Regions from separate parts of the Streptomyces sp. NPDC045287 genome, predicted to be linked through region 1. Evidence: riboswitches for the same ligand, from Rfam matches in the RefSeq annotation. Region 1 holds a riboswitch; the other holds the start of a gene.
The links. Region 1 has a riboswitch for cyclic di-AMP ahead of AC07D6_RS05385 (C40 family peptidase). Riboswitches for the same ligand answer to the same signal wherever they lie in the genome.

Region 1 (10,098 bases):
GTGGGCGAGGCGGCTGAGCATGCGGGTCTCCCGGTTGCGGCGGTGTCGGCCGTCATCGTCGCCGGCCGGGCGGCGGCGGGGACTGAGCACCCGTACTCAATTCGAGCAGACGTGCGCACCCGGGCAGGGGCCTCTCCCCCACGGGGGCGGATGCCCTCCGGCACGGGCCTGTAGGGCCCTGCCGGTCCTCTCCCCACGGAGGCAGAGGCGGAGGCCCCCACGGAGGCAGAGGCGGAGGCTGAGGACGGGGGCCCGGCCCGCCCTGGTGTGCCGCTTGAGCAGGGGGCGTACTGGTGGGGCGTGAGGGGCACATGTCTGCGGTGAGCTCGGGTGATTTCTTCTTCACGTTGTTCGGGGCCGGTGCGCTCGCCGCCGCCGTGCTGCCACGGCTCGTGGCCGGACGGCCGCTGTCCATGCCGCTCGTCTTCCTGCTGTGCGGGATGGTCCTCCAGGCGTCGCCGCTGCCGCTGCCCGAGGTCGATCCGGTGGGCGACCGGATCTGGGTCGAGCACCTCACCGAGGTGTGCGTCATCGTCTCGCTCATGGGTGCCGGTCTGGCCCTGAACCGGCCCGTGGGGTGGCGGCAGTGGCAGGCGTCGTGGCGACTGCTGGGCGTGACGATGCCGCTGACCATCGCGGTGACCGGCCTGCTCGCCTGGTGGCTGCTGGACTGGCCGCCCGCCGCCGCGCTGCTGCTCGCCGCCGTGCTCTCGCCCACCGACCCGGTGCTCGCCTCCGAGGTGCGGGTCGGCGCGCCCACCGAGTCCGAGCACGACGAGGACGAGGTGCGGTTCGCCCTGACCAGTGAGGCCGGGATCAACGACGGGCTCGCCTTCCCCGTCGTCATGGCGGCGGTGGCGCTGGCCGCGGCGGCCGGTACGGGGCTGTCCGGCGCGTGGGTCGGGCAGTGGCTGCTGGGCGACGTGGTCTACAAGTGCGTCGTCGGCGTCCTGGCAGGGCTCGCCGTGGGCAGGCTGCTCGGCTGGCTGTTCTTCCGCACCGGCTGGGAGTCGATGCGGCTGTCCGAGCACCGCGACGGGTTCGTCGCCCTGGGCGCCACCTTCCTCGCGTACGGGGTCACGGAACTCGCCCACGGGTACGGCTTCCTCGCCGTGTTCGTCACCGCGTGCCGGATCCGGGCCGCCGAGCGCGCCCACGGCTACCACACGGTGCTGCACGACTTCGTCGAGCAGGTCGAACGGCTCATGACCGCCGGGCTGCTCTTCCTGCTCGGCGCCTTCGTCGCCCAGGGCGCCCTCGCCCCGCTGACCTGGCAGGGCGCCCTCGTCGGCCTGCTGCTGCTCCTCGCCGTCCGGCCCCTGACCGGCTGGGTGGCGCAGCTCGGCACCGCCGCCGGTCCTCGGGAGCGCGCCGTGACCGCGTTCTTCGGCATCCGGGGCATCGGGTCGCTGTTCTACCTCGCGTACGCCCTCGGCGTGGAGGGCTTCCACGTCCCGGCGGGGGAGCTCTGGGCCGTCGTGACCTTCACCGTCCTCGCCTCCGTCGTCGTGCACGGCGTCAGCGCCTCGCCCGTCATCTCGCGCCTCGACCGGATGCGGCTGCTCAAGGCCCGGCGCAGGCACCGCGGCGGGCGGCCCGGCGACGACGACGTCGCCCACGAGCGGCTTTGACACCCCATCGGGGCCAAACGGCGTCAGCGACCGCGCCACCGCGGGGCGGGGCGTCGGTACGGCACCGTCACGCGGCCCTCGCCGCGACCGCCACGGCCCGGGTGGGGCACGGGGCGCCGACGGCCAGGCGCGCCACCGCCGCCGGTGGGCGGTCGGGGGCGGGGCCGTACGGGAGGGGCGGTGCGGTACGCGGGGCGTCGACGCGGGAGGGCGGGTACGCCGCGACCGGCGCCGCGGCCACCCGGGCCCCGGGAGCGGGGACGCGGCGGTCGGGGTGCCCGCGGCGGTGAGGAGGCCCGCGGCGCCGCTGCCGCCGCGGACCCCGCGAGGACTCCCCCGCGGGTTCCGCAAGGGCTCCCCCTGCCCGGCCGGGGCGGGTCCGCCTCCCCGCCGGCGAAGCGCCCGGCCGGTGGCTACTCGAAGCGGGACGTGTCCCCGGCGCCCCGGCGGACGATCTCCGGTGCGCCGCCGGAGAAGTCGACGACCGTGGTCGGCGCCGTGCCGCAGTCGCCCGAGTCGAGGACGGCGTCGAGGACGTGGTCGAGCCGGTCCTTGATCTCCCAGCCCTGCGTCATCGGCTCCTCCTCCCCCGGCAGCAGCAGCGTGCTCGACACGAGCGGTTCGCCCAGGTCGGCGAGGAGGGCCTGGGTCGCCGTGTGGTCGGGGATGCGCACCCCGACGGTCTTCTTCTTCGGGTGCTGCAACTGGCGGGGCACCTCCTTCGTCGCGGGGAGGATGAAGGTGTAGCGCCCGGGGGTCGCGGCCTTCAGCGCACGGAAGACGTCGTTGTCGATGTGCACGAACTGGCCGAGCTGGGCGAAGTTCTGGCAGACGAGGGTGAAGTGGTGGCGGTCGTCCAGGTCGCGGATGCTGCGGATCCGCGCCAGGCCCTCGCGGTTCCCCAGCTTGCACCCCAGCGCGTAGCAGGAGTCCGTGGGGTATGCGACGAGGGCGCCGGAGCGGATCATCTCGGCCACGTTGCCGATGACGCGGCGCTGCGGGTCGTCGGGGTGCACATCGAAGTACTTCGCCATCCGACGAGCCTAACGCGGCGTCGGGCGGGTGGCGGTCAGGCTCAGCAGAGCGCGATGCGGTCGACGTGGCCGTGCGTGCCCGTGTAGCCCTCGCCGACCGTGGTCGTCGTGGCGGGCTGCGCGGTGTGGCAGACCCCCTCCGCGCCGTCCTGGTAGACCACCTTGACGTCCACGGCGGTCGTGCAGTCGTTCGCCACCTGTGCGTAGCGCCAGCTCTGCCAGTAGGTGACGCACGACGGTGCCGGCTGCGCGTCGGCCGACGGGACGGACGCGGCGGCGGGGTGCGCCAGGGCCGTGCCCGCCGTCAGCAACGCGCCGAGTCCGGCGGTCGCGGCCATCCGTGCCATACGTGCCTTCATGGAGCTCGTTCCTCTCGGGAAGGGGAGGTGACGCCCCTCAGGCTATGGCCTGTGAAATCCCCCGAGTTAACGGGGTGTAGCGGCTTCGTAACCGATGCCGCAACGTCCTCGGCGGATCCCGGGGCGGCGGGGACCGGGCCCGTGTGACCGGGGGTCACCGCACGCTCGCGGCCTTCGCGTTCGCCGTCGGGGCCGCCGCTCCGGCCGCGCCCGCCGGGCGCCCGCCCGCCGTACCGGCCGCTCCGGCGCGCGGGCCCCACCGCCTCGGTGGGTCGACGGGCCCGCCGAGGCGGAGCCCCCGGCGGTGTGCCGCCGTCCCCGCCCGGGCAGGCGGGGACGGCGGCACACGGGAGTGACGAGAAGTCCGGAGCGGGGCCGACGGCCGGCGTCAGCGCACCCGGCCGTAGAGGACCTTCTTGGTCCAGATCCGCTCCAGCTTCACCACCGAACCCGCCTTCGGGGCGTGCCAGATCCGGTTGCTCCCGGCGTAGACGCCGACGTGGTAGACGCGGCCGCCGGAGTGGAAGAAGACCAGGTCACCCTTTTGGAGGGTGGAGGCCGAGATGTGGCGCGTGCGGTTGTACTGCTGCTGCGCGGTGCGCGGCAGGGTCTTGCCGGCCTGCTTGTACGCGTACAGCGTCAGGCCGGAGCAGTCGAACCGGGACGGGCCCGCGGCTCCGTACTTGTACGGGGAACCCTTCTTGGAGGCCGCCACGTTGAGGGCCTTCATCGCGTACGCGGGGCCCGCCGCCTGTGCGTCGGGGGCGGCGCCCGGTGCCAGCAGGGTGCCGGCGAGGGCGGCGATGGTCAGGGCCGAGACGGTGCCGGTTCGGGACAGCACGGACGGAACGTGATTCTGCGCGGACATGCGCAACCCTTCGTCATCCGCCTGCGAAGGATGACCTGTCGGGTTCGGGCAGGCGAAGTTGCCCGGCCGCTGACGCGGCTTCACCCCAAGGGACGGCCGGTGGTGCGCACGTCCCGGTACTGCTGGGTCCTCCACTCCTGCCGATTCACTTCGTGTCGACCAGATCCGGACGGCGGCAGGACTCGGCGTCCACCCGGACCGCCTCGCCACGGCGGCGAGGGCTTGTCGTCGACAGGGATCTTGACCCATGAAGGGAGGGATTTCCGAACGGAATCGGCATTTTGTGAGACTCCTCACCGTTGGCGGAATCCATGTGTGGCGAGTTGCCGAGGGGTTACGGGGGCGCGTCCGGGGGGTGTGCGGCGGACGGCGCGGGGCGTGGGCGCGCGCACGGACCACGGCCTCCAGACCCTGTCCCACCGGCGCGATATGGGCGGTCTTCAGGTCCGGTCCACCGGCGGCCACTTGGGCGTTCCGCCGCGACCGGGGAGCCCGTCGCCACCCCGGGCGAGCCGCTGGAGGGCGCGGCGGGCGGGCACCTGCCGTGACCGGCCACCGGGTGGTCAACCCTCCCTCCGGGGGCGGCGGAGCGGCCCTCCGTGCCGTTCTCCGCTCCCCGGCCGGACGCGGTGGCCGCGGGGCCCGCCCGGCGCGCGGCGGGCCCCGCGGGGGGACGGTGTTCCGCACCCGGGCTCCGCCGCTTCGGCGCGTCCGAGGCGCCGCCAGGTCCGAGCGAGGGCGACCGGGAGCCGCACGGGGAGCCGTCGAACGGGTCGGTGACGTCAGGTCCGGGCGAGGGCGGCCAGCAGTTCGTCCTCGCGCCGGGCGCTGAGGCCCGCGCGACGCGGGCGGTCCAGGCCCTGCCCGCGCTCCCAGCGGAGGGTGTCGGCCAGCAGCTCCGCACGGGGCCGGTGGCGCAGGCCCGCCGCGCGCGCCGCGGAGCCGTCCCGGGCTGACCAGCCCTCACAGCCGGGCTCGACCAGCCACATCGGCAGCGACTCGGGGCCCATGTACTCGGCCACGCCGTGCGCGAGGAGCCAGGCCGAGTCGGCCGTGACGACCGGGCCCGTGTGCCCCGCGACGTCGCGGGACAGCCCGATCCACTCGCGGAAGGGGACGACGGGGCCGACCGCGTCGTACGTGCCGGTGGTGCCCGCCTCGGCGGCGTCGAGCAGCCACGCGGAGAGGTCCCGTACGTCGACGGTCTGGGTCGGCAGGTCCGGCGTGTCCGGGACCAGCAGCGGTCCTCGCGGGTCGCGTGCGGCGCGGGCCGCCCAGTAGCCGGAGCGCCCGCTGTGGTCGCCCGGGCCGCCGATGAGCCCGGCACGGGCGATGAGGAGCCGGTCGCCCGCGGCGGCCGTCGACGCCTGCTCGCAGGCGGCCTTCGCCCCGCCGTACGCCGAGCGGTCGACCTCGTCCCGGTCGGTCGGGGCGAGGAGCGGCGCGGACTCGTCGGCGCCGATCTCGGCGTGGGAGGCGTACGCGCTGACGGAGGAGACGTACGTCCAGTGCCGGGCCCTGCCTGCGAGCGCGGCGAGCGCCCGCCGGACGAAGCCCGGCTGCCAGGACACCTCGACGACCGCGTCCCACGCGCGGTCGAGCAGCGGCGCGTACGCGTCGGGGTCGCGGCGGTCGGCGGCGACGAGCGCCGCGCCGTCCGCGACCCGCCCGCTCTCGCCGCGCGCGAGGCACGTCACCCGGTGGCCGCGCCCGAGCGCCTGCCGGGACAGCTCCCTGCCGAGCCAGGCCGTTCCGCCCAATATCAAGATCTCCATTCCGCCACTCAAGCAGTACGGGGCCCGGGCGGCCAGAGCGGTTCGCCGTCGGCGCATCCGGGTTCCGTGCGGGGCGGAGGCGGTGACTCCCCGGGGCGGTGGTCGTTGGCGTACCACGTAGGCACGAATACGACGAAAGGGACAAAAATGGAGCAGAGTGGCGGGTCCTGGGCGTACATCGGTTCGTTCACCTCGGGCGGCGGGCGCGGCATCACCGTCGCCGCCGTGGATCCGGCGAGCGGGGCGCTGACGCCGGTCGCGGCCACCGACGCGCTCGTCGATCCGTCGTGGCTCGCGCTCGACCGGGGCACCGGGGTGCTGTACGCGGTGAGCGAGACGGAATCCGGCGCGGTCGCCGCCTTCCGGGCGGCGGGCCCCGAGCTGACCCCGCTCGGCCGGCCGGTCCCGGTGGACGCCTCCGGCCCCACGCACCTGAGCGTCGCCGGACGCCGGCTGCTGACCGCCAACTACCGGTCCGGGAGCGTCAGCAGCCTGCCCCTGGACGCCGGCGGCGGCATCGCCGGACCGGCCGTCGTCCTCTCCCACCACGGCTCCGGTCCGGACCGGGACCGGCAGGAGGGGCCGCACGCCCACCAGGTGGTGCCCGACCCGAGCGGCCGGTGGGTGCTCACCACGGACCTGGGGACCGACTCGGTGCGGGTCTGCGCGCTCGACGCGGAGAGCGGGGCGCTCCGCGTGCACGGGGAGGTGGGGCTCCGCGTCGGGTCGGGACCCCGGCACCTGGCGTTCCACCCGGGCGGCGCGGTCGTGTACGTCCTGCACGAGCTGGAGCCGCAGGTGACCATGTGCCGCTGGGAGGCGGCGTCCGGGTGGCTGGAGCCGCTGTCGGAGGTCGCGGTCGACGGCGGCGGCCCCGAGGACGTACGGGCCTACCCGTCGGTGCCCGCGGTCTCGGCGGACGGGCGGTTCCTCCGGGCGGCGGTGCGGGGCTCCGACACGCTCGTCACGCTGTCCCTGGAGGACGGGGCGGAGAAGCCGCGGCCCGCGGGGAGCGTGGGGTGCGGCGGGAGCTGGCCGCGCGACCTCGTCGCCGACCCCTCGGGGCGCAGGCTGTACGTGGCGAACGAGTGGTCCGGGGACGTGACGTGGTTCGACGCGGACCCGCTGGACGGGCGGCTGCGCCGCTGCGGCTCGGTGGAGGTGCCCGCCGCCGCGTGCGTCGTCTTCTCCTGAGCCGGTCCGGGGCCCCGGGCCGGCCGGGGCCGAGCGGAACCACCCGGGAGCGGGCGGGCACCGGACGCCTCGCTCGGCGGCCGGGCCCCCCTGCGCGCCGTGTGTGCCGCGGCCACTCGGGGCAGGGGGATCGAGGACGCTCCGCGACGGCCCGAGGCCCGTCGGTGCGGGGCGCCCGCGGCGCGAGGGGGTCCGCGTGCAAGCACGGGAATGCCGTCGCGCCGTGTGACTGTTGATACCTGGAGTACCTACCGAACGACGTAAGGATCGACCGCTCGTGAGCAAGGTCCCCTCCCTGACCCTGAACAACGGTGTCACCATGCCGCAGCTCGGCTTCGGTGTCTGGCAGGTGCCGGACGCCGAGGCGGCGAAGGCGGTGGGCACCGCCCTCGAAGCCGGCTACCGGAGCATCGACACCGCCGCCGTGTACGAGAACGAGCGCGGCACCGGACAGGCCGTCACGGCGTCCGGGCTCCCCCGCGAGGAGCTGTTCGTCACCACGAAGCTGTGGAACAGCGAGCAGGGGTACGATTCGGCGCTCCGCGCCTTCGACGCCTCCCTGGAGCGGCTCGGCCTCGACTACGTGGACCTGTACCTGATCCACTGGCCGATGCCGGCGCGGGACGCGTACGTCGACACGTACAAGGCGCTCGAGAAGATCCTCGCGGACGGCCGCGCCCGTGCCATCGGCGTGTCCAACTTCCTGCCCGAGCACCTGGAGCGGCTGATGGACGCCACCTCCGTCGTGCCCGCCGTGAACCAGATCGAGCTGCACCCCCAGCTCGCCCAGGCGGAGTCCCGCGCCTTCCACGCCCGGCACGGCATCGCGACCGAGGCGTGGTCGCCGCTGGGCCAGGGCCGCGGCCTGCTGGAGGTGCCGGCCGTCGCGGCCGTCGCCCGCAAGCACGGCCGCACGCCGGCGCAGGTCGTGCTGCGCTGGCACCTCCAGCTCGGCAACGTGGTGATCCCGAAGTCCGTGACGCCGTCGCGGATCCGGGAGAACATCGACGTCTTCGACTTCGAGCTCGACGCGGAGGACATGGCGGCGTTCGCGGCGCTCGACGAGGGCCGGCGGCTCGGGCCGGACCCGGCCGTCTTCGGCGCCTGACGCACGGCACGGGAGGGGGGCGCGGTCGCGGGTGCGGCCGCGCCTCCCTCCCGTGCGGGCACACGGGGCATGCGGGGCCGCCCGGTCAGACCTTGCGGTTCATGGGGCCCCAGGAGCCGCGCTGGCGCGCCACCTCCTCCTCCGCCTCGTGGAGCACCGCCAGGTCGATCCAGCAGACCGGTTCCACGTCGCTGAGCAGCGGCTCGTTGTCCGGGCCCCGGGCCACCTCGTGGCCGCGCAGGGCCCAGGGGCGCACGTCGCCGTCCCGCTCCTGGCGCAGGTGGCAGTAGTCGTACAGGCGGCGGGCCACCCAGAGCCGTACGGGGCGGTCCTCCCACCAGCTCTCGATCTGGAGCGGGTTCGCCGACAGGCCCGGCATGGGGATACCGGTCAGGTGGTCCACGCTGCGGGTCTCCTCCATGTCCCGGGCCGGACCCCGTGACCAGCGGACGAAGAGTCGGCCGTGCCGCTCCACGAGGTCGGCCAGCTCCGCCAGGCTGCTGACGGTCGGCAGCTCCGTGACGCCGTCGGGGGCCGTTCTGCGGGTCGGCGCCGCTGCGGTGTCGTCCATGTGGTTCATCCTCCTCGTCGTGCGGGACCAAACGCGCGTACCCACCCGTAACAGGATGACTCCTCGTGTCGGTCGACGCAGGTCGGAACGCTCCGGCCGTCCGGTGCGGATGATCGGGAGAACGGCGGAAGCCGCCCGTCCGGTGGGCGGCGCCCGTTAGCGTCCCCCCATGGGAAACTCACAGAACCCTCACGCCTCACCCGCCTCACGTCGCACACGGGTCCGGCGGCTCTCGGCCGCCGTCGCAGGAGCGGCGGCCCTGGTGGCCCTCAGCGTCGGCGCCGCCCTCGCGGCCGGCACGGACGAGACCCCGGCGCCTCCGTCGAGCACGTCCGCCACCCCGACGCCGGTCGATGACTCCACGGGCGGCACGGGCGGCAGCGGGTCGGTCGGCGTCACGGAGGGCAGCGGGGACACCGGCGGCAGCGGGTCGAGCGGTGCCACCGGAGGCGACGGGGACACCGGCGGCAGCGGATCGGCCGGCGTCACGGAGGGCAGCGGGGACACCGGCAGCGCCACGGGCGGCTGGATCGGCGGCGGCTCGGGCGGGACCGGCGGGGAACCGACCGGCGGGCCGACCGGCACCCCGCCGACCGGCGGCGCCTCGCCGTCCCCGTCCGTGCCGCCGAACCTGGCGGAGATCGACCGGCGGATCACCGAGCTGAACCAGAAGGTCGACCAGCTGCCCACCAAGAAAGAGCTGGCGGACGCCCTGCGCGCCTTCGCCGACCAGCTTGAGGGCTCCGGCTCCTAACCCCGCGGCGTGCCCGCCGCCCTCACCCGGCGCGGCGCGGGCCGGGCGCCTCGCGCACGGCCGTCGCGAGCCGGGCGAGGGCGGCGGCGTCGGGTCCGCCCTCCTCGGCGCTGAACACGTGCACGACGAGTCCGGTCTCGCCGGGCGCGGCCGGCACGTGCAGCGTCTCGTAGTCGAGGGTGAGCGTGCCGGCCACGGGGTGCCGCAGCCGCTTGCGTCCGGCGCCGCACATCATGACCTCGCCGGAGGCCCAGATCCGCCGGAAGTCGGCGCTGTACGAGGAGAGTTCCGTGATGAGCGCGGCCAGCCGCCCGTCCTCCGGGTAGCGGCCGGTGGAGACCCGCAACTGGCCCACGGCCTCCGCCGCCCGCTCCTCCCAGTCGGGGAAGACGTCCCTCGACGCGGGATCGAGGAAGAGGTACCGGCCGTTGTTCCGGTCGCGGCGACCGGGGTCGGCCAGACCGCCGATCAGTTCGGCGCCGAGGCCGTTCCAGGCGACCACGTCGAGGCGGGGATCGGTCACGAAGGCGGGCAGTCCCTCCACCGCGTCCAGGAGCCGCCGCAGCACGGGGCCGACCCGGGTGGCGGGTGCGGGGCCGCGCCGGTCGGCGGCGAGGGTGGCGAGGTGCCTGCGCTCCGCCGCGTCGAGGCGCAGGGCCCTGGCGAGCGAGTCGAGGACCTCGGGGGACGGCTGGGTGGCCCGGCCCTGTTCGAGGCGTACGTAGTAGTCCACGCTGATCCCGGCGAGCTGGGCCAGCTCCTCCCGGCGCAGCCCGCGCACCCGACGGCGGCCTCCGCCGGCCA
Region 2 (10,098 bases), on a different contig from region 1:
CCTTCGACGGCGCGGTCCGGGTCGAGTTGGGGCGCGGCGACGGCGAGGGAGGCGACGGGTTCGTACCCGGTGATCTCGCGGGAGCCCTCGCGCAGGACGAGGGCGTGGCCGGGCGGGACGCGTTTGACGCCGGCGTACGGGGTGGAGTCGCGCAGCGCCTCGGGGGTCTCGGGACAGGCGAGGAGCGCGGCGAGGTGCCCGATGTCGAGCTGCGCCTCGATGAGGTCGGCGAGGGGCAGCGCGGCGGTCGCGTAGGCGGTGCCGTTGGCCCAGGGGGTGTGGAAGACGGGGCGGGCACCGGCGAGGTCGGAGGTGACGGTGACGCGGCGGCCGGTCTGGACGACGGCGGTGTAGCTGCCGGGCCAGGCGGTCAGGTGGCGCAGCGCGCCGCCGCGCGCGGCGAACAGGCCGACCTTCAGCTCCTCGTCGGAGGCGGCGCAGCAGCCGAGGACGGCGAGGCGGATGTCGGGGGCGACGCTGACGACGCGCACCTCGTCGGAGCGCCAGTCGCCGACGGCCCACAGGGGGTCCGGGTCGCCCCACAGGAGCTGTCCGCCGACCGGCTGCATCGTGGCGCCGTCGTCGGCGGGACCGACCGCGCCCACCGTGCCGAAGCTCGCGGCGATACTGCTCCACCCCACCAGCCAGCGCATCGCCGCCTCCACAGCCCGTGGACACCTTCAGGCACTCGCGGCCCGCCCGGCACGCGCCGCGGGGCGGCCGGTGCGACGGGGGTGCCGACGGAGACATGCTGCCACGACTACAGGCGCACAGGAGGGTGTCCGGGCGGCGCGTACGTGAACGGGAACGCGCCCCGGCGACCGGCGATGTGGTGACGATGGGGCGGTGGTGTGTCGGCGCGGGGGGTCAATCCCCTGCGGCACCGGGCGGAACGACCAACTCCGTTTGTGGAAAAGGGGATTCGACCGGTCGACCCATGGGCATCATTCAGCCAATCTCCGCACCCCACTCAACCGAAACGCTTGTCGACCGCTCCGCTCCCGACCATGGTCCACGCGCGCGGTCCGGAGGGCGCTGCTCGCCCCCCGGACCGGTCCACCGCCCGCGGGGAATGGAGCGGCGGTGTCCCCCAGCCCGCTGGTTCCCGCCAGCGGGCCGACCCACGCGGCACCATGGAAGCGCTCCACCGGTGGCACCGGCCAGAGCGCACGGGCGGGCGCACGGCCACACGCCGGGAGCACGGCGGCCCGGAGCCGGGCGCACGCCAACTTCCCGTACGCACAACAATCCCGCCATAGGGAACACCACCCCTTAACGGTGGGGATGCGGCGAACTACGCTGGGTTTACGAATGCCGCGCGCCTATGCCTGGCAGTGCGGCGGCCGTCTGGGTGTCGAGGGGTGGCGCATGTCCAGGGAGCTACGCGGACCGAACGAGAAGCTCGGCACCGTTCTCGCCCTCGCCGGGATCAGCAACGCCGGGCTGGCCCGGCGCGTCAACGACCTGGGAGCGCAGCGCGGCCTGACCCTGCGCTACGACAAGACGTCGGTGGCCCGCTGGGTGTCGAAGGGCATGATCCCGCAGGGCGCCGCGCCCCATCTCATCGCCGCCGCGATCGGCCAGAAGCTCGGCCGTCCGGTGCCGCTGCACGAGATCGGCCTGGCCGACGCGGACCCGGCGCCCGAGGTGGGGCTGGCGTTCCCGCGCGACGTGGGCGAGGCCGTGAAGTCGGCGACGGAGCTGTACCGCCTGGACCTGGCGGGGCGCCGCGCGGGCGGGGGCGGCATCTGGCAGTCCCTGGCGGGCTCCTTCGCGGTGAGCGCGTACGCGGTGCCCGCCTCGCGGTGGCTGATCACGCCGGCCGACCCGTCCGTGGAGCGGCGGGTCCCGCGCGCGGAGGGCGGCGGCACGGGTGCGGCGGGGGGTGCGGGTCCCGCCCAAGGTGCGGGCGGCCCGGCGGGCGGTGCCGCCCCGGGTGCCCGGGCCGGCGCGTGTGGCGCCCGGGCCGGAGCGGCCGGCGCCCAGGCCGCGGTGCCCGTTCCGGCGGTCGCGGTGCCCGTCCCGGTGGTCGAGGAGCCCCCCGCGGAGGGTGCTCACGCGCGCGTGGGCCACAGCGACGTGGCGAAGCTCCGGGAGGCCGCCGAGGACGCCCGCCGCTGGGACTCCAAGTACGGGGGCGGGGACTGGCGTTCGTCGATGGTGCCCGAGTGCCTGCGCGTGGACGCGGCGCCGCTGCTGCTCGGCTCGTACTCGGACGAGGTCGGCCGGGCCCTGTTCGGCGCGACCGCCGAGCTGACCCGGCTGGCCGGCTGGATGGCCTTCGACACGGGCCAGCAGGAGGCCGCCCAGCGGTACTACATCCAGGCGCTGCGCCTCGCGCGCGCGGCGGCGGACGTGCCGCTCGGCGGGTACGTCCTGGCGTCGATGTCGCTGCAGGCCACGTACCGGGGCTTCGCCGACGAGGGCGTGGACCTGGCGCAGGCTGCCGTGGAGCGCAACCGCGGCCTGGCCACGGCGCGCACGATGTCGTTCTTCCGACTCGTCGAGGCCCGCGCCCACGCCAAGGCCGGGGACGCGGCGGCCGCCGGGGCGGCGCTGAAGGCCGCCGAGGGGTGGCTGGAGCGGTCGCGGGACGGCGACGCCGACCCCTCGTGGCTGGGCTTCTACTCGTACGACCGGTTCGCCGCCGACGCCGCCGAGTGCTACCGCGACCTGAAGGCGCCGCGCCAGGTGCGCAGGTTCACGGAGCAGGCGCTGTCGCGTCCGACGGAGGAGTACGTACGCTCCCACGGGCTGCGGCTGGTCGTCAGCGCCGTAGCGGAACTGGAGTCGGGGAACCTCGACGCCGCCTGCGCGGCCGGCACGCGCGCGGTGGAGGTGGCCGGGCGCATCTCTTCGGCCCGTACGACGGAGTACGTACGGGACCTGCTGCACCGTCTGGAGCCGTACGGCGACGAACCGCGGGTGGCGGAGCTGCGCGAGCGGGCCCGGCCGCTGCTGTCGGCCCCGGCGTAGGACCCGGGGCGGGGTCCGGCGCGGAGGCGTGGCACCGGGTCGGGTGCCGGACCGAGTGCCGGACCGAGTGCCGGGTCGGGTGCCGGACCGAGTGCCGGGTCGGGTGCCTGGCCCTCCGGGTGCCGGTGGGGGCGCGGAGGGGCGCACCACCTGGCGTGATCCATCTCCCACCGCCGTGCATGCCTGGTTTAACGGCGATGTCAGCGGGCCAGTGCACTATCGGGGTGGGAGGTGGCACAGGTGTCCGGGTTCGGCGGCGGCATGTTCGACTGCGACGTCCTGGTGGTCGGCGGCGGGATCATCGGGCTGTCGACGGCGTACGCGCTCTCGCGGGCCGCGCCCGGCACGCGCGTGACGGTCCTGGAGAAGGAGCCCGGCCCCGCCCGCCACCAGACGGGCCGCAACAGCGGCGTCATCCACAGCGGCATCTACTACCGCCCGGGTTCCCTGAAGGCGCGGTTCGCGGTGCGGGGCGCGGCCGAGATGGTGAAGTTCTGCGCCGAGTACGGGCTGCCGCACGAGGTCACCGGCAAGCTGATCGTCGCCACGGACCGCTCCGAGCTGCCCCGGCTGCACGCCCTGGTCCAGCGCGGCCGGGAGAACGGCATCCCGGTGCGCGAGCTGGGTCCGGCCCAGATCGGCGCGTACGAGCCGAGCGTGCGGGGCATCGCCGCGATCCACGTCGGCACGACGGGGATCTGCGACTACGGCGCGGTGGCGGAGCGGCTCGCCGAGGAGTCCGGCGCGGAGGTGCGGTACGGGGCGCGGGTCACCGCCGTCGACCGGCGGCCCTGGGGCGTGGCGGTGCGCACGGCGGACGGTGCCGTGGTGCGCGCGCGGGCGCTGGTGAACTGTGCGGGGTTGCACTGCGACGCGGTGGCGCGGCTCGCGGGGGACGAGCCGGGCATGCGGATCGTGCCGTTCCGGGGCGAGTACTACGAGCTGGCCCGGCCCGAGCTGGTGCGGGGCCTGGTGTACCCGGTGCCGGACCCGGCGTTCCCGTTCCTCGGCGTGCACCTGACGCGGGGTGTCGGCGGGGGCGTCCACGTCGGGCCGAACGCGGTCCCCGCGCTGGCCCGCGAGGGGTACGGCCGGCTCGTCGTGCGGCCCGGGGAGCTGGCCGGGACGCTGGCCTGGCCCGGCACGTGGGCGATCGCCCGGCGGCACTGGCGGTACGGGGCGGGCGAGCTGCGCAGGTCGCTGTCGAAGCCGGCCTTCACGGAGGCGGTGCGGCGGCTGTTGCCCGAGGCGACCGCCGCCGACCTGCGGCCGGCCCCGGCGGGCGTGCGGGCGCAGGCGGTGCTGCGGGACGGGACGCTGGTGGACGACTTCCTGATCCGGGAGGCGCCGCGCACGGTGCACGTGCTGAACGCCCCCTCGCCCGCGGCGACGGCGTCCCTGCCGATCGGGCGGGAGGTGGCCCGGCGGGCCCTGGCGCACTTGATCGGGTAGGGAACGCGGGGAGGGTTCGTAGAATCGAAGGCACTGTGTCCGAGAAGACCGCGTCGAGCACGCCCCCCACGACCCCCGCTCCCGTCAGGCCCCGCACCCCGGGAGCCCCCGCGCCCGCGCCCGGAGCCCCCGCGCCCGAGGCGACCGCTGCCGAGGTGACCGCGCCCGAGGCGGTCGGCGGGCAGCCGCCCGTGTCCGGCGGGGGCTCCGGCGTGCCCACGTCGCGCCGCGGCAGCCGGATGTTCCCCGACGGGACCGGGCCCTCGCCCGACCCGGCCGGCTCCCACTTCGAGCGCCGCATCCGCAGCTTCCAGCCGCGCCGCAGCCGCGTCACCGCCGGCCAGGCCGACGCGCTGCGCCGCCTGTGGCCCACCTGGGGCCTGGACATCGACGGGCGGCGCGTCCTCGACCTGGACGAGATGTTCGGCGGGCTCCCCGTCGTCCTGGAGATCGGCTTCGGCATGGGCGAGGCCACCGCGCGGATGGCCGCCGACGACCCGTCGACCGGCATCCTCGCCGTGGACGTGCACACCCCGGGGCAGGGCAACCTGCTGGGCCTCGCCGAGCGGAACGGCCTCACGAACGTCCGCGTCGCGAACGGCGACGCGATCATCCTGCTCCGCGAGATGCTGCCGCCCGCCGCGCTCGCCGGCGTCCGCGTGTACTTCCCGGACCCGTGGCCGAAGAAGCGGCACCACAAGCGGCGGTTGATCCAGCCCGAGTTCCTGAGCCTCGTCGCGACCCGGATGAAGCCGGGCGCGGTCCTGCACTGCGCGACGGACTGGGAGCCGTACGCGGAGCAGATGCTGGAGGTGCTGACGGCGCACCCGGACTTCGAGAACACGGCACCCGGCGGCGGCTTCGCGCCCCGGCCCGGCTTCCGCCCGCTGACCCGGTTCGAGGGGCAGGGCCTGGAGAAGGGGCACGTCGTCCGCGACCTGCTGTTCGCCCGCGCGTGACGGCCCGGCCGCGCTCGTCCACAACGTACTCGCGCTTGTCCACAACGCGCTCGCGGAGTGTCAGTCCGGCCGTCTAGGGTCCATCGGGTGTCAGATTCGCGCGCGCCCCGCTCCGCACCGCGGACCCCTCCGCCGGCCGGCCCCGCCCAGCCGGCCATCCCGGCGTACCACCCGCGGCCGTCGTTCGACGCCGTGCCGGACCGGGCCCGTTGGCGGTACAAGCCGCGGGGCGCGTTCTGGCGCAGCAGGGCGGTGCGCGCCTCGGCCGTGATCCTGGTGCTGGCCCTGTGCGCCCTGGTGATCCTGGCGCTGGTGCGGGAGCAGACGGGAACGGCGGGTTTCGTGGTCGGCCTCGGGCTGGCGCTGCTGCCCGTACCGCTGCTGGCGGCGGCGTTCCGCTGGCTGGACCGGGTGGAGCCGGGTCCGTGGAGGAACCTGCTGTTCGCCTTCGCCTGGGGGGCGTTCGCGGCGGCGCTCGTCGCGATCCTCGCCAACACGTTCGCGACGCGCTGGATAGCCACGGCGACGGCGGACCCGACGTCGGCGGACACGCTCGGCGCGACCGTCGTCGCCCCCGTCGTGGAGGAGGGCGCGAAGGCCGTCGCGATCCTGCTGGTCTTCCTGTTCCGCAGGCGGGACTTCACGGGGCTGGTCGACGGCGTGGTCGTCGCCGGGTTCACGGCGACGGGCTTCGCGTTCACCGAGAACATCCTGTACCTGGGGAGCGCCTTCGACGAGGACCAGGAGTTCGGGACGTCCGGCTTCGAGTCGGTGACGGCGGTGACGTTCTTCGTCCGGGTCGTGATGTCGCCGTTCGCGCACCCGCTGTTCACGGTCCTGACGGGCATCGGGTTCGGCGTCGCCGCGATGACGGCGCGCCGGCGCAGGGTGGTGCGGACGCTGCTGCCGCTGCTGGGGCTGGTCCTGGCGATGGGGGTGCACGCGCTGTGGAACGGCTCGACGACGTTCGGGCCGTGGGGCTTCCTCCTCGTGTACGGGGCGTTCATGCTGCCGGCGCTGGGTCTGCTGACGTGGCTGGTGATATGGACGCGCCAGCGGGAGCTGCGGACGATATCCGGCGAGCTGCCGGCGTACGCGGCGGCCGGTTGGCTGTCCGCCGACGAGCCGCTCGCGCTGTCGTCGATGCAGGCGCGGAGCCTGGCGCGGTCCTACGCGGCGCGCACGTTCGGCCCGGCGGCGGCGCGGTCGGTGGGCGAGTACGAGGCGTTCGCGACGTCCCTGGCGTTCCTGCGGTACCGGGCGCGGCGGGGTGTGGCGGACCAGGATTTCACGGCGCGGGAGCAGGAGCTGCTGCACCACATGTGGCAGCGGAAGGAGGTGGCCGCCCCGGCCCTGACGTTCGCGGCGCGCGCGACGGGCCGGGTGTGGACGCCGCCGCCGCACCGCGACTACGCGGGCTACAACCCGTACCGCTACTGAGGCCGGGCGCGGCCGGGCCCGAAACACGGCCGGGCCCCGAGAGCGGGGCGCGGGACCGGGGCCCGGGACCGGGGGCGCGGCCGGGCCCCGGGACCAGAGCACGGTCGGGACCCGGGGCCGGGAAGAGCGGACCGGCAGCCCTGGCGTCGGGGGGTGTGCCGCCGGGGCTGCCGGGATCGGGGGTCCGGCGCGGGACGCGCCGGGGTACCGGGACGCGTCGGGGCGCCGGGGTGTCAGATGGTGAGGCCCTTGCCGCGCAGCCAGGCCAGCGGGTCGATGCCGCTGCCGGAGGCGGTGTGGACCTCCAGGTGGAGGTGCGCCCCGGTGACGTTGCCGGTCGAACCGACGCGGCCGATCGTGTCGCCGGTGCCGACGGACTGCCCGGCGCTGACGGTCATCGAGGAGAGGTGGCAGTACCAGACCTCGGTGCCGTCCGCCAGCTCCAGCACGACGCGGTAGCCGTACGCACCGGACCAGCCGGCCGACTTGACGGTGCCGCTGTGGACGGCGTTGGCCGGGGTGCCGGTGGGGGCGGCCAGGTCGAGGCCGGTGTGGTAGCCGGAGGACCACATGGAGCCGGCCTGGCCGTACGTGGAGGTGATCGTGTACGAGGAGGTCGGCAGGGCGTAGCTCGCGGCGAGCTTGGCCAGGCGCTTGGCCTCGGCCTTCGCGGCGGCTTCCGCCTCGGCGCGCTTGCGCTCCTTCTCGGCGGCCTTCGCCTCGGCCTCGGCGGCGGCCTGCTGGGCGGCGGCCTCCTCCGCGGCCTTCTCCGCGGCCGCCTTCTCGGCGGCGGCCCGGGCCTCGGCCTCGGCGGACGCCTGCTGCTGCTCGGCCTGCTGGAGGATGCGCGCCCGCAGCGCCTCGCCCGCGTCGGCCTCGGCACCGGCGCCCCGGGCGTCGGCGGGGCCGTTCCCGGTGGACAGGGCGAGCGTGGCGAGACCGGCGGAGGCGGGGGCCTCGTCGGGGGCGTCGTCCGCGTCGTCGCCGAGGAACGCGCCGACGCCGGGGAGCGAGGAGGCGTCGGGGAGGTTGATGTCCGGCAGGGATATCGCGACGCTGGGCTTGTCGTGCGCGGTGGCCATGCCGCCCGCGCCGACGGCGGCGATGACGCCGACCCCGAGGACGGTGGAGCTGCGGGCGAGGCCGCCGCGCTGCTTGACCACACGGTGCCGGCCCCGGACGGGGCGGACGGTCTCCTCGGTGGGGTTCCACTCGGAGGCGGCCGCGGGGGCGGCGGTGGCCGGAAGTCCCGAAGCGGTGGGACGGCCGGTCATGTCGTACGAGCCGAAGGGGGCTTCGGGGGCAGGCCTGTTGGACGCCACGGAGGCGTACTCCTTTCCTTCCTTCTCCGCCTACCGGGTTAGCTGACGGGTTCGGAGCAGGAAGGTCCCCTACGGGCCGGTGAAGGCCCGATTCACCCCAAGTGCGGTGGTTCCCCGGTTCCCTTGCGGGATTCGGCGCATGCGCACGGCGCCGCCTTCTGCGACGACTGATACGACCGCGCTGCGTTATCGAACGTTAATAGAAGCCGGGCCCGTATTCCAAGCCGCTCCCGGGAACACCTCGCTCACTCGGCAGTGAATCAAGGCCCTATAAAGGGACAAGTCACAGCGAATTGACCCGCTGTCAGGCGGTCGCGCCCCCGAAACTCCTCGATCAAGTTTCTGACCGTGTGTCAATTGTTATCGCACAGAGCGGCCTGTCGATCACGCAGGGTAGATACCGGCCCCGGTGCCCCGCCGACCTGCCGCGCAGACACCCGGACACCCGGCCCCGCAGACACGCAGACACGCAGACACGCCGAAGGCCCGGTGCTGTGTGCACCGGGCCTTCGGTTTCAGTAGCGGGGACAGGATTTGAACCTGCGACCTCTGGGTTATGAGCCCAGCGAGCTACCGAGCTGCTCCACCCCGCGTCGATGAACACCACCTTACGCTATTCCAGCGAAGGTCATTCACCATTTCGCGCTCCACGGCCGGAAAGTTTCCGGCGGCCCCTCTCCGGAGGCCCGGAACCACGCCGCGCGAGCCCGGCCGCCCGGCTCGGCCCTCCCTCCCGGAGGAGGTCGCGGACCCCCGGTGACCGGGGCGGGCGGAGTACCGTGGGAAGTAGTGGACGTCCGGTTCGCCGAAGGGACCGGATCCCGTAGACAGGCGGACATCAGCATGGCCCACTCCGACACGCCTCCCGCCCCCGGGCACCTGCCGGACACCCTCCACGAAGCGGTGGAGCCGGGGACGGCGCTCCTGCGGCTGGAGACGACCCGCTCCCGCGAGGGCGTCCTCGACGGGGCGTGGTGGCCGCGCTCCCACGACATCGCGGAGGAGCTGCCCGCCCTGGTGAGCGCCCTGACCGAGCACCTCGGCCCGATCTCCCGCGTCGGCCTGGACGCCGCCGCCTGGGAGGGGCTCCCGGCCCGGCTGGTCGTCGACGAGCGGGTGGTGCGCATCGACTCGTTCCCCGTCGGGGACGACACCGTCCTGGTCACCCGCGGGGACCAGGACCACTTCTCGCTGCTCGTCGTGCCTCCGGACACGCCCCGGGACGAGGCGCGCACCGCGATGGCGCAGGCCGTCCGCGCCGACAACGTCACGCAGGCCCGGCAGATCCTCGTCGACACGCGCACCGGGCGGAGGGCCGGCCCTCCCCGGGGCTGACCCGTGCGGGGACCACCGCACCGACCCGCGCGGACGCACTGACCCTCGCGGGCGCACTGACCCGCGCGGGGCCGTCCCGCCGCATTGGCCCACCGCAGGACCGCCCCGCCGCGCGGGCCCCACGGGACCGACCCACCCGAGCCCCACGGGCCGATCCCCCACACGGACTCTCCACGGGCCACCCGGCCCCGCGGAAACACGGGCCCCACGGGCCCCACGGGACCGACCCGCCGCGCGGGCCGCGCGGAGGGCCGCCTAGCGCCTCCGGGCGCCGCGCCGGGAGAGATGGGCGCCGAAGAAGATCAGGTCGGCCACGAGGACGACGGCACCGATGATCAGCAGGTACATCATCCCCTTGACCGCGACGCCGATGAGGCCGAGCACGACGGCCACGAGGACGAGGAACAGGAAGATCGCCATGGTCTGGAACTCCTCCGTGCGACGGTCCGGTTCAACGGCGCGCGAGTTGCCGTTCGCCGGCGGCACCGGGCCGGTAGGCCAGGCCGTAGTGGTGGAAGACGGCTTGCTCGTCCTCGGCGGCGAGCACGTCGTCGGTACCGATGGCGGGGGACTTGCGGACCGTGCCCCTGTCGTACGGGACCCTGACGTAGCCC

Region 2: it holds a riboswitch for cyclic di-AMP, as region 1 does, so the genes downstream of both, AC07D6_RS16495 (M23 family metallopeptidase) here and AC07D6_RS05385 (C40 family peptidase) in region 1, are expected to answer to the same signal.

Annotation. Positions count from the first base shown of each region.
Region 1 is NZ_JBWKJG010000002.1:504,426-514,523, reverse strand. Features, by position in the region: gene AC07D6_RS05405 (lysophospholipid acyltransferase family protein) at 1-21, opposite strand, end outside; gene AC07D6_RS05400 (cation:proton antiporter) at 312-1,631, shown strand; gene AC07D6_RS05395 (L-threonylcarbamoyladenylate synthase) at 2,045-2,665, opposite strand; gene AC07D6_RS05390 (alpha-amylase) at 2,707-3,024, opposite strand; gene AC07D6_RS05385 (C40 family peptidase) at 3,413-3,892, opposite strand; cyclic di-AMP (ydaO/yuaA leader) riboswitch at 3,896-4,057, opposite strand; gene AC07D6_RS05380 (NAD-dependent epimerase/dehydratase family protein) at 4,675-5,667, opposite strand; gene AC07D6_RS05375 (lactonase family protein) at 5,815-6,861, shown strand; gene AC07D6_RS05370 (aldo/keto reductase) at 7,139-7,969, shown strand; gene AC07D6_RS05365 (DUF6098 family protein) at 8,055-8,540, opposite strand; gene AC07D6_RS05360 (hypothetical protein) at 8,803-9,294, shown strand; gene AC07D6_RS05355 (helix-turn-helix transcriptional regulator) at 9,317-10,098, opposite strand, start outside.
Region 2 is NZ_JBWKJG010000008.1:315,916-326,013, reverse strand. Features, by position in the region: gene AC07D6_RS16520 (asparagine synthase-related protein) at 1-653, opposite strand, end outside; gene AC07D6_RS16515 (MFS transporter) at 1,369-2,976, shown strand; gene lhgO (L-2-hydroxyglutarate oxidase) at 3,238-4,428, shown strand; gene trmB (tRNA (guanosine(46)-N7)-methyltransferase TrmB) at 4,668-5,387, shown strand; gene AC07D6_RS16500 (PrsW family intramembrane metalloprotease) at 5,475-6,827, shown strand; gene AC07D6_RS16495 (M23 family metallopeptidase) at 7,061-8,149, opposite strand; cyclic di-AMP (ydaO/yuaA leader) riboswitch at 8,162-8,297, opposite strand; tRNA gene AC07D6_RS16490 (tRNA-Met) at 8,669-8,742, opposite strand; gene AC07D6_RS16485 (DUF5994 family protein) at 8,993-9,484, shown strand; gene AC07D6_RS16480 (hypothetical protein) at 9,740-9,904, opposite strand; gene AC07D6_RS16475 (PRC-barrel domain-containing protein) at 9,936-10,098, opposite strand, start outside.